DNA from 4 places in the Paenibacillus sp. GCM10027628 genome. Region 3 is predicted to be linked to each of the others. Evidence: riboswitches for the same ligand, from Rfam matches in the RefSeq annotation. Region 3 holds a riboswitch; each other region holds the start of a gene.
What was found. A riboswitch is a leader RNA that binds a small molecule or an ion and turns the genes downstream of it on or off. The one in region 3 is predicted to bind cyclic di-GMP.
Positions count from the first base shown of each region.

Region 1: it holds a riboswitch for cyclic di-GMP, as region 3 does, so the genes downstream of both, ACFQZT_RS01265 (putative motility protein) here and ACFQZT_RS31610 (hypothetical protein) in region 3, are expected to answer to the same signal.
Region 2: it holds a riboswitch for cyclic di-GMP, as region 3 does, so the genes downstream of both, ACFQZT_RS09050 (hypothetical protein) here and ACFQZT_RS31610 (hypothetical protein) in region 3, are expected to answer to the same signal.
Region 4: it holds a riboswitch for cyclic di-GMP, as region 3 does, so the genes downstream of both, ACFQZT_RS33405 (hypothetical protein) here and ACFQZT_RS31610 (hypothetical protein) in region 3, are expected to answer to the same signal.

Region 1 covers NZ_JBHTHA010000002.1:1,404-4,611, forward strand. Annotated here, with positions in the region: gene dapA (4-hydroxy-tetrahydrodipicolinate synthase) at 1-83, opposite strand, end outside; gene ACFQZT_RS01260 (LysR family transcriptional regulator) at 200-1,084, shown strand; gene ACFQZT_RS01265 (putative motility protein) at 1,133-1,342, opposite strand; cyclic di-GMP riboswitch class I at 1,363-1,449, opposite strand; gene pyrE (orotate phosphoribosyltransferase) at 1,541-2,182, opposite strand; gene pyrF (orotidine-5'-phosphate decarboxylase) at 2,418-3,107, opposite strand; gene carB (carbamoyl-phosphate synthase large subunit) at 3,162-3,208, opposite strand, start outside.
Region 2 covers NZ_JBHTHA010000005.1:199,381-202,588, reverse strand. Annotated here, with positions in the region: gene ACFQZT_RS09060 (MFS transporter) at 1-369, opposite strand, end outside; gene asd (archaetidylserine decarboxylase) at 398-1,186, opposite strand; gene ACFQZT_RS09050 (hypothetical protein) at 1,389-1,631, opposite strand; cyclic di-GMP riboswitch class I at 1,819-1,915, opposite strand; gene nagZ (beta-N-acetylhexosaminidase) at 2,232-3,208, shown strand, end outside.
Region 3 covers NZ_JBHTHA010000052.1:59,342-62,549, reverse strand. Annotated here, with positions in the region: gene ACFQZT_RS31615 (MDR family MFS transporter) at 1-1,160, shown strand, start outside; cyclic di-GMP riboswitch class I at 1,263-1,356, shown strand; gene ACFQZT_RS31610 (hypothetical protein) at 1,454-1,759, shown strand; gene ACFQZT_RS31605 (DUF2935 domain-containing protein) at 1,855-2,670, shown strand; gene ACFQZT_RS31600 (exopolyphosphatase) at 2,777-3,208, shown strand, end outside.
Region 4 covers NZ_JBHTHA010000084.1:38,847-42,054, forward strand. Annotated here, with positions in the region: gene ACFQZT_RS33395 (MGDG synthase family glycosyltransferase) at 1-1,054, shown strand, start outside; gene ACFQZT_RS33400 (TVP38/TMEM64 family protein) at 1,119-1,781, shown strand; cyclic di-GMP riboswitch class I at 1,795-1,882, shown strand; gene ACFQZT_RS33405 (hypothetical protein) at 1,985-2,881, shown strand; gene nfsA (oxygen-insensitive NADPH nitroreductase) at 3,001-3,208, shown strand, end outside.

The sequences.
Region 1 (3,208 bases), on a different contig from region 3:
TCCACCTCATACGCCTCATCAAAAGGTGTGATGATCGGCACATATACCCCTTGAAGGTCATTTTCTCTCAACAAATAAACCATCTCCCCTACCAGCCAAAATTTGTCCTTACTCACACTCTATCATGGAACTTATCATCACAGTTAGCTATAATAAATGATAACGGTCATCAAAAATATTGATAGTGCGAGGACACCAAATGGATCTTACGTATTTCCGAACGTTTCGGGAAGTCGCCAAGCGAAAAAGCTTTACCCGCGCAGCGGAAGAATTAGGTTATGCGCAATCCAGCGTCACGATGCAGATTCAAAAGCTGGAACGCGAATACGGCGTCCCTCTTTTCGAAAGATTTGGACGTCAGCTTCGGTTAACACATCCTGGAGAAAGCTTGTTGAAACTGGCCGTGCAAATGCTGGAGCTTTATGATCAGTCCAAAGAAATGATCGCCCATCAGGTTAGCGGCACGCTTACGATCGGTACGATAGATTCCCTCGCTGCGTACTACTTGCCGCCTTATTTACAACAGATCAGACAGCACTTTCCCAACCTCAATATCCAGCTTCTACCCGACAATGAATCCTCCTTATTAGCAAAGGTAAAAGAAGGCGATTACGACATCGGCCTATTACTCGACCGTTATCCGGCAGATTCTTTTCTTCACTGCATTCAAATCAGGGATGAGCCGCTGGTGTTCGTAGGCCCCAAAGATCACCCTCTGGTGCATGCAGCAGGCGTGCAGTTAAGTGACTTCCAGCATACGGAATTCATCGTCACGGAAGGCAGCTGCATCTATCGGAATATGTTTGAAAAATTGCTCAAAGACAACGCCGTTCCCTTTCGAATCGGTTTCGAACTTGGCAACTTGGAAACGATCAAACACTGCGTCATGACAGGACTTGGTATTGCTCTACTTCCCCGTATCGCCGTCGAAACAGAGCTGGAACTTGGCAAACTTGCAATTATTCCTTTTAGCCACCCGGCGCTGCGCTTCGATCTCCAACTCCTGCTACACCCCAAAAAGTGGATGTCACAACCGCTGCAATCATTCATCGCTATGCTGACAAACAGCGAAATCAGACAATAAAAAAGAAGCTCGCCTTTTCGAAAAGGTGGAGCTTCTTTTTCTCATTCGTTATATGCGGATGTCAAGATTTTTCCCTAAATGCGGTGCTGCCGATAACGCTGCCGCGTTCACTTGCTGCTGGGATTTGGTAAAATCCTGCATCAACGTGCTGGCCGCTGCTTCTTGCATGTCGCTCGCCTTGCTAAACAGCTGCAGTCCGACTGCTTGCTGCAAAGCATCGCCGCTGTTTATCGCGGATAATGCAGCATTTACATTCACGAGCACTCCTCCTCTCACCGTTCGGTAGCTGGCAAGCGTACGGCCGTAGCCGATTAGCCCCTGTAGCTTTGCGTCTGTCGCTTTCGCGTCATTTGCCTTTTCGCAGATGCTAGGCAGTACCTAAGCACTCTTTTAGTATAGGGATGACAGCCTATTTCGTCAATATTTGACACAGGCTATAGATCCATTTAACGCTGCTTACGCACCGAATTCAGATGGATTCGCTCTCCAAGAATGGAGGAGATCGAGATCCTCTTCCTTGATCTTGCCTTTTTCCAGAGCAACTTCAAGCAACTTGGAGTAGTTGGATAGCGTATGGAGCGGCATGTCCGCCGCTTCAAAAGCTTGTGTAGCCTTGTCAAGCTGATAGGAGAAAATCGCAAGTACGCCCAGAGCGACTGCCCCCGCTTCCTTCACGGCCAATGCCGCTTTCAAAGAAGATCCGCCAGTAGAGATCAGGTCTTCGATGACGATAACCTTTTGACCTGGCTTGACCGTCCCTTCGATCAGGTTCTCTTTGCCGTGACCTTTGGCTTTATCGCGAATGTAGATCATGGGTAGGCCTAGCTTCTGTGCAACCCAGGCTGCATGTGGAATCCCGGCTGTCGCTGTGCCAGCGACAACTTCCGCTTCCGGGAACTTTTCTTTGATTAAAGCAGCAAAGCCGTCGGCAATAGCCTCACGAATCGCCGGGTGCGACATCGTCAGTCGATTATCGCAGTAAATCGGCGATTTCAGACCGGATGTCCAAGTGAACGGTTGGTGCGGGCGTAGCGATACCGCCTCGATTTCTAGTAAAGATGCTGCGATGTGCTGTGCGATCGTTTCAAGCTGGCTCATGATTAATGACACCGTTCCTTCCTTGTTTTCAGCCTCTGGTTTACGTTGCGCCCATGAAATCAAGCGCTAAATTTACTCACACTCAAATCCTGAGTGCGAGATTAAACTGCAGGTTTCAGAAACGGACAAATTAGCGGCAGTTTTTTCCTGTAAAAGCGCATAAAAAGAGGGAAGGCCCCATTTAGAAGGAGAAATTCCTTCTAAATGGTATTTGGAAGCCTTCACCCGTGAAGTTTTATAAAATCGAATCGATGATCGATTCGATCGCCGCTCTCGGATCGGCTGCCCCAGTAATCGGGCGGCCGATCACGACGTAGTCCGTGCCCTGCGCGAACGCCTCAGCCGGCGTCATGACGCGCGACTGATCGCCCGCGTCGGCGCCCGCAGGGCGAATGCCCGGCGTAACGGTGACGAACGCGCCACCGCACGCCGCCTTGATCTGCGTCACCTCAAGCGGTGACGCGACAACCCCGTTGAGCCCCGCGGCATGCGCGAGCTGGGCGTAACGAATGACGGCCTGCTCGACCGATCCGGTCAGGCCGATCTCGTCGTTCAGCACCTGCTGGCTGGTGCTGGTAAGCTGCGTGACGCCGATGACGATCGGGCGTCTTGCTCCAGGGGCGAGCGCCTTGTCGACGCCCTCCATGGCCGATTCCATCATCTGCTTGCCTCCGGCAGCATGGACGTTGAACAAATCAACCCCAAGGCGAGTCACGCTCTCTGAGCCGCCTCGCACTGTGTTGGGGATGTCATGCATCTTGACATCCAGGAACACCTTGTAGCCGCGGTCCTTAAGGCTGGCTACAAAACCCGGACCTGCAGCATAAAACAGCTGCATGCCCACTTTCATATAGCAGGGAATGCCTTCGAGCTGCTTTAGCAGCTCTTCAGCTCCCCCTGCGTTCGCGTAATCCAGGGCGACCATAATGCGCCCTGCCACGTCCGTACGTGTTAGTGTACTCACGTTCGTCACCATCCCTTACGCGTAAACCGGCATCGCGCGGGAGGAGAAGTTGATCGATTCGA
Region 2 (3,208 bases), on a different contig from region 3:
TACCGACAACAGGACAACCCAGTACGATGGCGCAAAGGCGAGAAGCAGCATCCCGATTAACGTGGATGCCATCCCGATCGGCAGCATGTAAGGGGACGGTTTGCGGTCGGTGTAAAGCCCAACGACCGGCTGCATAATGGAAGCGGTAAAATTGATCGCGAATTGTACCCACCCCACTTGGGTGTAACTTAGACCCATTTCGCTTTTTAAAATGGGAAAAATCGCGGGAATAACGGATTGGATAGAATCATTAAGCAAATGTACGAGACTAATGGCAAAAAGGATGCGGTACACAGTAGGTTTGATATCTCCGGTTCCCTGCAAGCCATGCGAGCTTGGTTTTGGAGACGTCGTTGTTGTTGTAGCCATGGAACTCTCCCTCCGGGAGCCCGGTCTGTTATTTCTCTATGAAACTGCCGAGTTCTTCTCCCATTTTGACTTTAGAGCCTAGTTGCAAATCTTTGCGCGATTCAAACATTTCATCTTCAAACAGCAGGACGACAGTCGAACCAAACTCAAAATAAGCCAGTTCTTGTCCGCGTTCCAGATGATTCGGCAGCGGCTCCACATATTGAATGCTGCTGACATTGAGCGCCCCGACTTTCACCACAGCAACCTCGCCGGTACCGTGCTGCATGAACGTAATCAGCCTTTCGTTGCGGCTCAGAACTCTGCGCATATGTCGCAGACCGAACTCGTTTACGGGATACACTTTACCCGGCACGTGTTCTTTCTCAAGGATGTCGCCTGTGATCGGAGAGTGAATGCGGTGGTAATCGGTAGGGCTCAAATACAGAACGAAGTAAAAACCGTTCTTATAGTTGACCGTACGCGGCGAACGATTCAGCAATTCATCGATCGTATAGTCCTGGCCTTTGACATTCAGAATCAACCCGTCCTTAATGTCTCCAATGCCTGTAATCATGGCGTCAACGGGACTAACGACGCGAGTCGCATCCTCATGAATCGGACGTAAACCGGGTTTTAATCTACGTGTGAAAAAATCGTTCAAGGACATATAGTCCTTGATATGCTTCTCAGCATCCTCAATCCGGATGCCATAGGTTTGGGCAAAGCGCGGAATAAAAAGACGGCTGGCCTTGGATTTGGCGAAAGCTCCTGTCAACTGCGACACCCACTTGCGTGATGACAGCTCGGTCAGCAATCGAAAAAACGGTTTGGACATAAGTAAGTAACTCCTGTTCATTCAGTCAAGGTAGGAGAGACGATGAGCATATGAGCAAATGGACCAAAGCTCAAAAATCTCTATAAATAGTTCTTCGCTTATCTTGCCATAGATAGGTAAAAGAATCAATTGCCATATGGGGCAAGGGAGGGCAGCGATACATAGAAAAAAACAGCCTAGCGGCTGTTTTCATGTCATTCTCCTAGTCCAGCTTATATTCCCCGCAAGTATGGCAGGTAGCAAAGTTGACGGAAATGGGGATTTGGGATCCTGCATATTTGATGCATTGGATTGGCGTTCTCAAAGCAGGCTCGGCAATGCTTGTACAGTACTTGCAGTTTGCGATTTGCTCCAATGCGGCAATCAAGGGCAGCGAATATTGCGCATCAGCATGCTTGTGAAGCGGTCGATCATCTGCGAATGGCCTCGGTACAGGATTTCTCATAGACAGACCTCTTTTCGTGATAGGAATGTAGAACCGATTTCAAGGTAATTTCCCTAAGGTGACGAAAATCTTCGAAGCCAAGTCCGGTGATTACATGGAGAGCCCGTCTTGCATGAAAAATGAGCTGCGAGCATTTGCCTAATCTCCAAAAAAAGCCGCCCTAAGCAGGCGGCTTGGCTCGTCCGATTAGGGTAACCCGGCTATCGTAGCGAATGTATTGGACATGCGCTTTAGACCCGTGGCTTTGCGTACCCGACTTTCGTACGGGGCTGCCTTTTTCCAAATGTAAACGCTTTATTCTTGTGAACTATCATAGCATACCAAATCGTCATATGTCATTAGGAATGAAAAGTATTTCCAGTCACGAAAGCGTCAATGCTAGAGCTGAACTCCTGATGCAGGTTGTCCAAACGAAAAACAGGAAGGAGGTGACACGGAAATGTCCATACTCATTGTGGTGCTGGCATACATCCTACCGCCTTTTTACATGGAGATAGCTCAGGAGCGGTTAGGCAAATTGCTGCTTGCAACTTAGTGAATGCGCAGAACGTTTAGAGCAAGAAGACTTGGCATCCAAACTTTAATGAAGAAGGTGAAGACATGCGTCCGTTCATTAACAGGTACTTAACCTGGAGCATCCTATGCGGCGCGATGATGGTTCTTTTAACGGGATGCCTCCATCGTTCCGGAGGTAATTTGACGTCCATACAGCCATCGCTGACGCCAACACCTGCACCTACAGTGACTGCTTCGCCTGCACCATCGCCAAGTATCGTTCCAACGAAGCTGCAGCAAATGACGATCGAAGAGAAAATCGGTCAGTTAATTTTTGCAGGAATCGATGGGTATGCGATGAGCCAGCATTCGCGTGAGCTTATTGAGAACTACCACGTCGGCGGTCTCATTTTATATAAAACCAATGTGAAGGCGACGAGTCAGCTTGTGGAGCTGGTGAATGCGTTAAAGGGAGCGAATGCGGGGAACAAGCTGCCGCTCTGGCTAGGTGCAGATGAAGAAGGAGGCAAGGTGACGAGGCTTCCCGATGAAATTGTCAAGACGCCCGCCAACCAAGTGATCGGCAAGACGAATAGCAAAGACTTTGCCTATGGCGTCGGCAGCCTGCTCGGGCAAGAATTGAATGATTATGGTCTGAATGTCGATTTTGCTCCCGTGCTTGATGTGAACAGCAACCCGAAGAACCCGGTGATTGGCGATCGTTCCTTCGGCGCGAATGCGGCTATTGTGAGCTCCATGGGGGTTCAGACAATGAAGGGGATTCAGGCGCAGCAGGTGCTGCCTGTTGTGAAACATTTTCCCGGACATGGGGATACGTCAGTGGATTCGCACGCCCAGCTTCCGATTGTTCAGAACGATCTGGCCAGACTGCGTAAATTGGAATTGGTGCCCTTCGCGGAATCTTTCAAGCAGGGCGCGGATGCGGTGATGGTCGCTCATATTCTGCTGCCCAAGGTGGATGCGCAGAATCCGTCTTCCATGTCAAAGAAGATCATGACGGATTTGCTTCGTCAGGAGATGGGTTTTCAGGGCGTTATCATCACGGACGATATGACGATGGG
Region 3 (3,208 bases):
CCGTTATGGCAAGGGCGGCATCCTCGATGAGTTTGCCATTTCTTGCCATTTACCTGTCTAGAAACACGTCTATGAGCGAGGTTATGATCGGCGTTGTCATCGGGATGGGAGCATTGGCCGGAACTGTTGGCGGTTTTGTTGGCGGGACGCTATCGGATCGATTCGGTCGACGTATTATCATGCTGGCCGCTTTATTTGGATGGGCGTTCGTTTTTACCGGCTTTGCCTTTGTGAAACTGCCGATTTGGTTCATGCTGCTGAATATGCTCAACGGCTTGTGCAGATCCTTCTACGAACCTGTTTCTCAAGCATTAATGGCTGATTTAACAGAACCTGCGAAACGTTTGAAAGTGTTCTCGTTGCGTTATATGGCTATTAATGTTGGTGCGGCTGTCGGACCTTTGCTCGGTTCTTTCTTTGCAACGATGGACGGATCGCTGCCGTTTCTCATTACGGGAATCGTCTATTTTGTGTATGCCGTCACGCTCTATGCACTTCTATCCGCATTCGGCATCAAAAAAATCGAAGGCGAGAAGAAGGCGAATGTCACATTTGCTTCCGCTTGGCAGGTCATTCGAAGGGATACGACATTCCGGTATTATAGTATTGGCGGGATCATCGGTGCGATCGGCTACTCGCAGGTTATGGTGACCTTGTCTCAGTACTTGGAGCATAGCATCGCTGATGGTGTGAAAATGGTTGCATTACTGATGAGCGTAAATGCTATAACCGTTATAGCCATGCAAATTCCACTAACACGTTGGGCTGAGAAATATACGCCGCTTGTCGCCATTTCGGCCGGCAACTTGATGTTTGCGCTTGGGGATGTCGGGTTTGCTTACTCGCATACGACGATACCGCTCGTCTTCTCGATGATTGTATTCACCTTCGGTGAGATACTTAATTACCCTGCGGCCAATATGCTCATCGACAAATTAGCCCCGGCACATATGCGCGGAACTTATTTTGGGGCACAGACACTAACGAATGTAGGCCACTTTTTGGGACCATGGATCGGCGGATTTTTGCTTGCTTCGTACAACGGAAGTACTTTGTATACCGTAATGGCTTGTGTTACGATCTGTGGAACCTTGTTCTACCAACTAGGTTCAAGACGTCAATCGGTTGCAAAAACCGTAATAAAGAATGAAAATATGTGAAAAATAGTTCCATAGAACTATTCGATTTCTTCCAATCATCCCTTATTCTTGATAGTAAAGGTATCAACATTTGACAGCTTTCGATACATCTCGCTAAAAACATCACGATAAAGGCAAACCTGGCGAAAGCCAGCGACGCAAAGCTAGAGGGGCTCTCTTGTCCTGCAAGTGGACCGGGTGCCAGCCAGCCGCCGACGATTGGGTCTTCAACATCCAGAACCCCTCCGATCGGTTCAAAAGGCGGGGTTTTTCTTTTGTCACGAATATGAAGAAATAAGGGAGGATCCTGCAACATGCAGCCTGAATGGATGCTACACGAAGAACAGAAAATCACTTCACTTTGCGGTAATCATGTCGCCCGTTTGGTGCCGTCTTCAGACGGACCGAAGCTGCTGATTAATCGGGAAGAATATGCACTAAATGAGACGTGCTGGGATGTCGAAATGTTTCATGGACGAAACAACAGCATTCTCATCTTTTACTGGAAAGGCGAGGTTAAACTTTCCGTGAAAATTCCGCCATTGTCACAAATTGAAGCATTCCTTACAAGACTTTATCAATGTTTATCTTCCAAATGGAGAACGGTGCAGCCGATTTAGGCGCACCGTTTTTTTCTCTTATCTCTTCTGCACACGTATAGGCGGATGCACATATGTTGGGTACAGTTATACGCAAATGCCTAGGAGGTAAGAGAATGGGAGAGCTGAATGATTTTGAATCGGCGGCCTTATATGAACAGCGTTTCTGGTTGCAGGTGCTTGGGGATCATGGCCGGTTCATCTACAACGCGCTTGCGCCAAATGAGGAAATGGAAATTGAGCATGCGCGGTGCTTTATCCTCACCTTTGACAGTCTGCTTGAGACCGCTCGCGCGAACCTTGATTTAACAGGCATAATGATGCTGAATCATAGATCTTATCAGAAAGCACAAGAGCTGCGCGCCTTCAAGCTGCACCTTCTGGAACGTCATTTGACGGGGAAAATCGGATTGAGTTTGCCGCCTACGTTTGTCAATCATATGTTGAATGAGCTTGATGAAGCCCTGTCCGTGATGGGATATTTGGTTAGGCAGGAATTCCCGCCGGCACCGAGTCCGATTCATTTGCATTTGGTATGGCTGCAAGATGCGTTCGGCCATGCCGGTGCGATTCAGGATAATCTTGATTTGACAGAGAGTAAACGCAAAGAAATGAGCAGCCACTTCGCGCATCAATTCAAGGAGTTTTATTTAAAAGCGGTCGAATTCGCCCAATATCTCCGTACGAATCTGCATCATTTTCCAGCATTAAGCCGTTTGAACAAAGAAGCAGAACTTGAAATGACCTTGTTTTTGGAGTTTTTACGCGAACTTGAAGAGCAGAGACTTACGCATGAGACCTTAGGCACATTGGCACCGTTGATGGCGGACCATATGGCTAGAGAAGAACTTTATTACTTGACAAAGTTATCACAGGTCTCCGAAACGAAGAAGCCTTCCGGCAATCCGCTAGCGCCGAGAATCGAGAATTAGGGAACGTGTAAAGCTTGATAAAATCATTGTCACAGATCGACAGGGACGATATAATAAATCGATATGGGAGTAGTTCCTAAGGACTACTGTTGGGGGAGGAAATACCATGAGATTGATCACTCGTTCCGATTTTGACGGTTTGGTGTGTGCAATGCTTTTTAAGAAGCTGAACATGGTGGATGAAATGAAATTCGTTCATCCCAAAGATATGCAGGACGGATTAATTGAAGTCACGGAAAATGATATTTTGGCGAATGTCCCGTATGTACCGGGTTGTGGCCTATGGTTCGATCACCATTCCAGCGAGCTGGAACGGATGGGACAAAAGGTGGAGTTTAAAGGGGAGACCCGCATTGCTCCAAGCGCGGCGAGAGTGGTGTACGATTATTATGGCGGCAAAGAAACGTTTGGCGATATTGACGACATTATGTTGGGTGTAGACAAAGCGGACTCCGCGCAATTCAGCAAAGAAGATATTTTGAATCCTCGCGGTTGGGATTTGCTCTCTTTCATCATGGATGCTCGTACGGGGCTTGGC
Region 4 (3,208 bases), on a different contig from region 3:
ACATGCTTTGCAGGAACAATTCGAAAAGCAAGGCGCCAAAGAAGTGATTACGCTTGATCTTATGAAAGAGGGGCATCCTCTGTTAAATACAATCACCGTTTCTTTATATAATAAAAGTACACAAGTGGCCAGAATGGGTCTGGACTATTATGGCTGGAGCTATTATTTTACCCGTGAAGCCGAACACGATGCGTTCATTAATCGTTCCTTAAACATTTTAGGAAGAAAAAAATTAGTGCAAATCATTCAACATGAGCGTCCTGATGCTGTTGTTAATACGTTCCCTTTTGGTGCAACCCCGGAGGTGTGCAAGATTTTTGGCATTCATAACGTTACTGTACTGACTGACTATGCGCTGCATTCCCGCTGGTTTCACCCCAAAGTCGACAAGTATTATGTTGCAACGGAGGAGTTACAACAACAACTTATCCATAAAGGTTTATCGAAAGACCGCATTGAAGTGACGGGCATTCCCATTCGTAAACAATTTAATGAAATAAGTTCGGTCAAGTCTGCGAATATGAAGAAAAGGTCGATTTTAGTCATGGCCGGTGACAGTGGAATCTCAGGCTATATGGAAGAAATCGTACTTTCTTTATTGGCGATTAACGAATCTCAAGTTACCGTCGTATGCGGCAGGAATGAGAAAGTTAAGCATAAATTAGATGCCCTTACTCCGCTGTACCCCAATCTGAACGTTCTCGGGTATGTAAATAATATGCAAGAAGTCATGTCAGAAGCAACTTGTATGGTTACGAAAGCAGGAGGGCTCACCTTGACCGAAGCGATCTCGATGCGCATTCCAATGTTTATCTTTAAACCGTATGCAGGTCAAGAGCGAGAAAACGCCGTATTCCTGTCCGAAAGAGGAGTTGCATCGATCGCCAATAACGTGGGAGAGCTAGCGGCTCAAGTTCAAAAGCTTCTTGACGCTCCACCTCTTCATGAGGAAGTTAAGCGGCGGATGTTAACTCTACAGCGTACTCAAGCTGCTTCCGCCATTGCAAATAGCGTTATGGACAGTATTGATCAATCTGTCTCGCTTTCCGTGTGATAGGACCAACGATTCTACGGATACTTTAGGTAAATTCCAAAAAACTGGATGTGAATCAACGAACTTGATAATACCAAAATCTTTTTCTGGTACCCGGCTCATTAGTATAATCAGTATAGCCATAATTGCAGCTTTGATCAGTTATTACATTTACCTTGTGCATACCGGAGAAGCACAGAGATTAATCGAAACCATCGTAAATATAGGTCCTTTTGGCATTATCATCGGTATTATTGTTCAATCGTTTGCCAATATTATTCCTGTACCGGGGGAATTCATTTCTGTCATTCTCATGGAAGTCTACGGTCCTGTCATGGGTGGCATTTATGCCTGGATTGGTGGCGTTGCCGGAGCAGTTGGGGCTCTGTATCTTACAAAATGGATTGCGAAGCCATTGTTTGGGAACATGGCTCAGCCTTTTTTGCAGAAAGTTGAAGCATATACGCGGAAACATGAAACGTTGGGACTCTTAATGATCCGGTTTGTTCCTTTTGTCCCGTACCACTTTGTTAATTACGCAGCGGGGCTTATAAACGTTAAAATATGGAATTTCATTTGGACTACAGCCTTAGGCATATTACCATATTCCATTGCGATGAGCGGGATCTACGCAGGTGCTCGTCATGGTTCGCTGCTATGGGGAGTTGTTGGTATTGCAGTTTTTATTGCTCTGCTAGCATTAAGTTGGCTATTAAAAAGAAGGAACAAAATTAGTACAATTATTTAGGCAGCATGCCCACAAACGAAAAAGGCAAACTTATCGAAAGATAAGGGCGCAAAGCTACAGGCCTAAGGGACTTTTGTTTCTATGGCGGCTGAGTTGCCGAAATTGTTGGATACGTCAAGCATCCATCATCTTTATTGTTGATGGATTTTTTGTTTTCTATTTTCTGGGAACATATATTAATAGAATTGTAGGAGATGATACATATGGAGATAAAAGAAGAGTCGATGCAATTAAGCGGTACAGCCAGGTTGTTATATTTCGGGCTGATTCCATTATTGTTTACAACGCTGATGGTCGGCACAGGTGTGTATATGATTAATCATGGCAAAGGGGAGACGTTTGCGGGTTTACTCACCCATGCGGGAGAAAGTGTCCTGAAGGCAGGAAAAAGTGTAATTACTAAGAAGCCGGCGACTCCAGCTCCAGCTGCGGCAGGAACTGCCTCAAGCGGAAGTACAAGTACTGGAGCGGGCTCTGCAGGTCCAGCCAACGCAACTGCCGCAGGAACAACTGCCGCAACTCCCGGTGGAACCAATACTGCAAGCGCTCAGCCCGGCTCAACTGCTCCTGCTTTCAACGGTATTCCAGCTTCAGCGCCTGCGGAGGATTTAAAACAGCAAACCGACGCGGCGGCAAGTCAATATGCCGCAATGACGGCAGCCCAGGCTGCGGGGATTCTCGACAATATGACACTCAAAGATGAAGTCTTCAATATGCTCGGTATGAAGCCGCCACAGCGCGCGAACATTTTGGCTAAGATGGACCCGAAAAAAGCTGCGGCTGTCTCCTTGGCGCTTAAGGATTTCCAGCCTGTGAGTTCTGACAATGCAGCAGATGTTCAAAAGAAACTGGACAGCTTACCCGGCAATCCACAGCCGGTGGACGAGCTGGCGAAAACATATAGTCAAATGCCTGCGGCGAGCGCAGCTTCCTTAATAACTGAACTGATGAATACGGACGCCAAGGAAGCGGTTAGCATCATGGCTAGTCTCGATGCCGGTACGAGAGCCGGTATTCTAGCGGCAATGAGCAGCAGCAAAGACCCTGCCGGGTTGAAGGCGGCAACCGCCGTTTCGCAATTGCTGCTTACCACGAAGTGAATTTTTGCAGGTCTTGTCCCTTCCAAAATCAAGCAATTATTTGCTCAGTCAAGTATAAATAAGTATGATTGACGTATCGGATGATACAGGGGATGGACATATTTGAAAGGAGAATTGAAATGAATACCGTTATTGAAACCATTTTAAATCATCGTTCTATTCGTCAATATGAAGATAAGGCATTAACCGATGAGCAAATTCGTTACATAGTGGAATGCGCGCAAGCAGCATCTACATCCAGCCATATCCAGGCATACTCGATTATTGGCGTGAAAAATAAAGAAACAAAACGCCGTTTAGCTGAGCTCGCGGGGAATCAGCCCTACG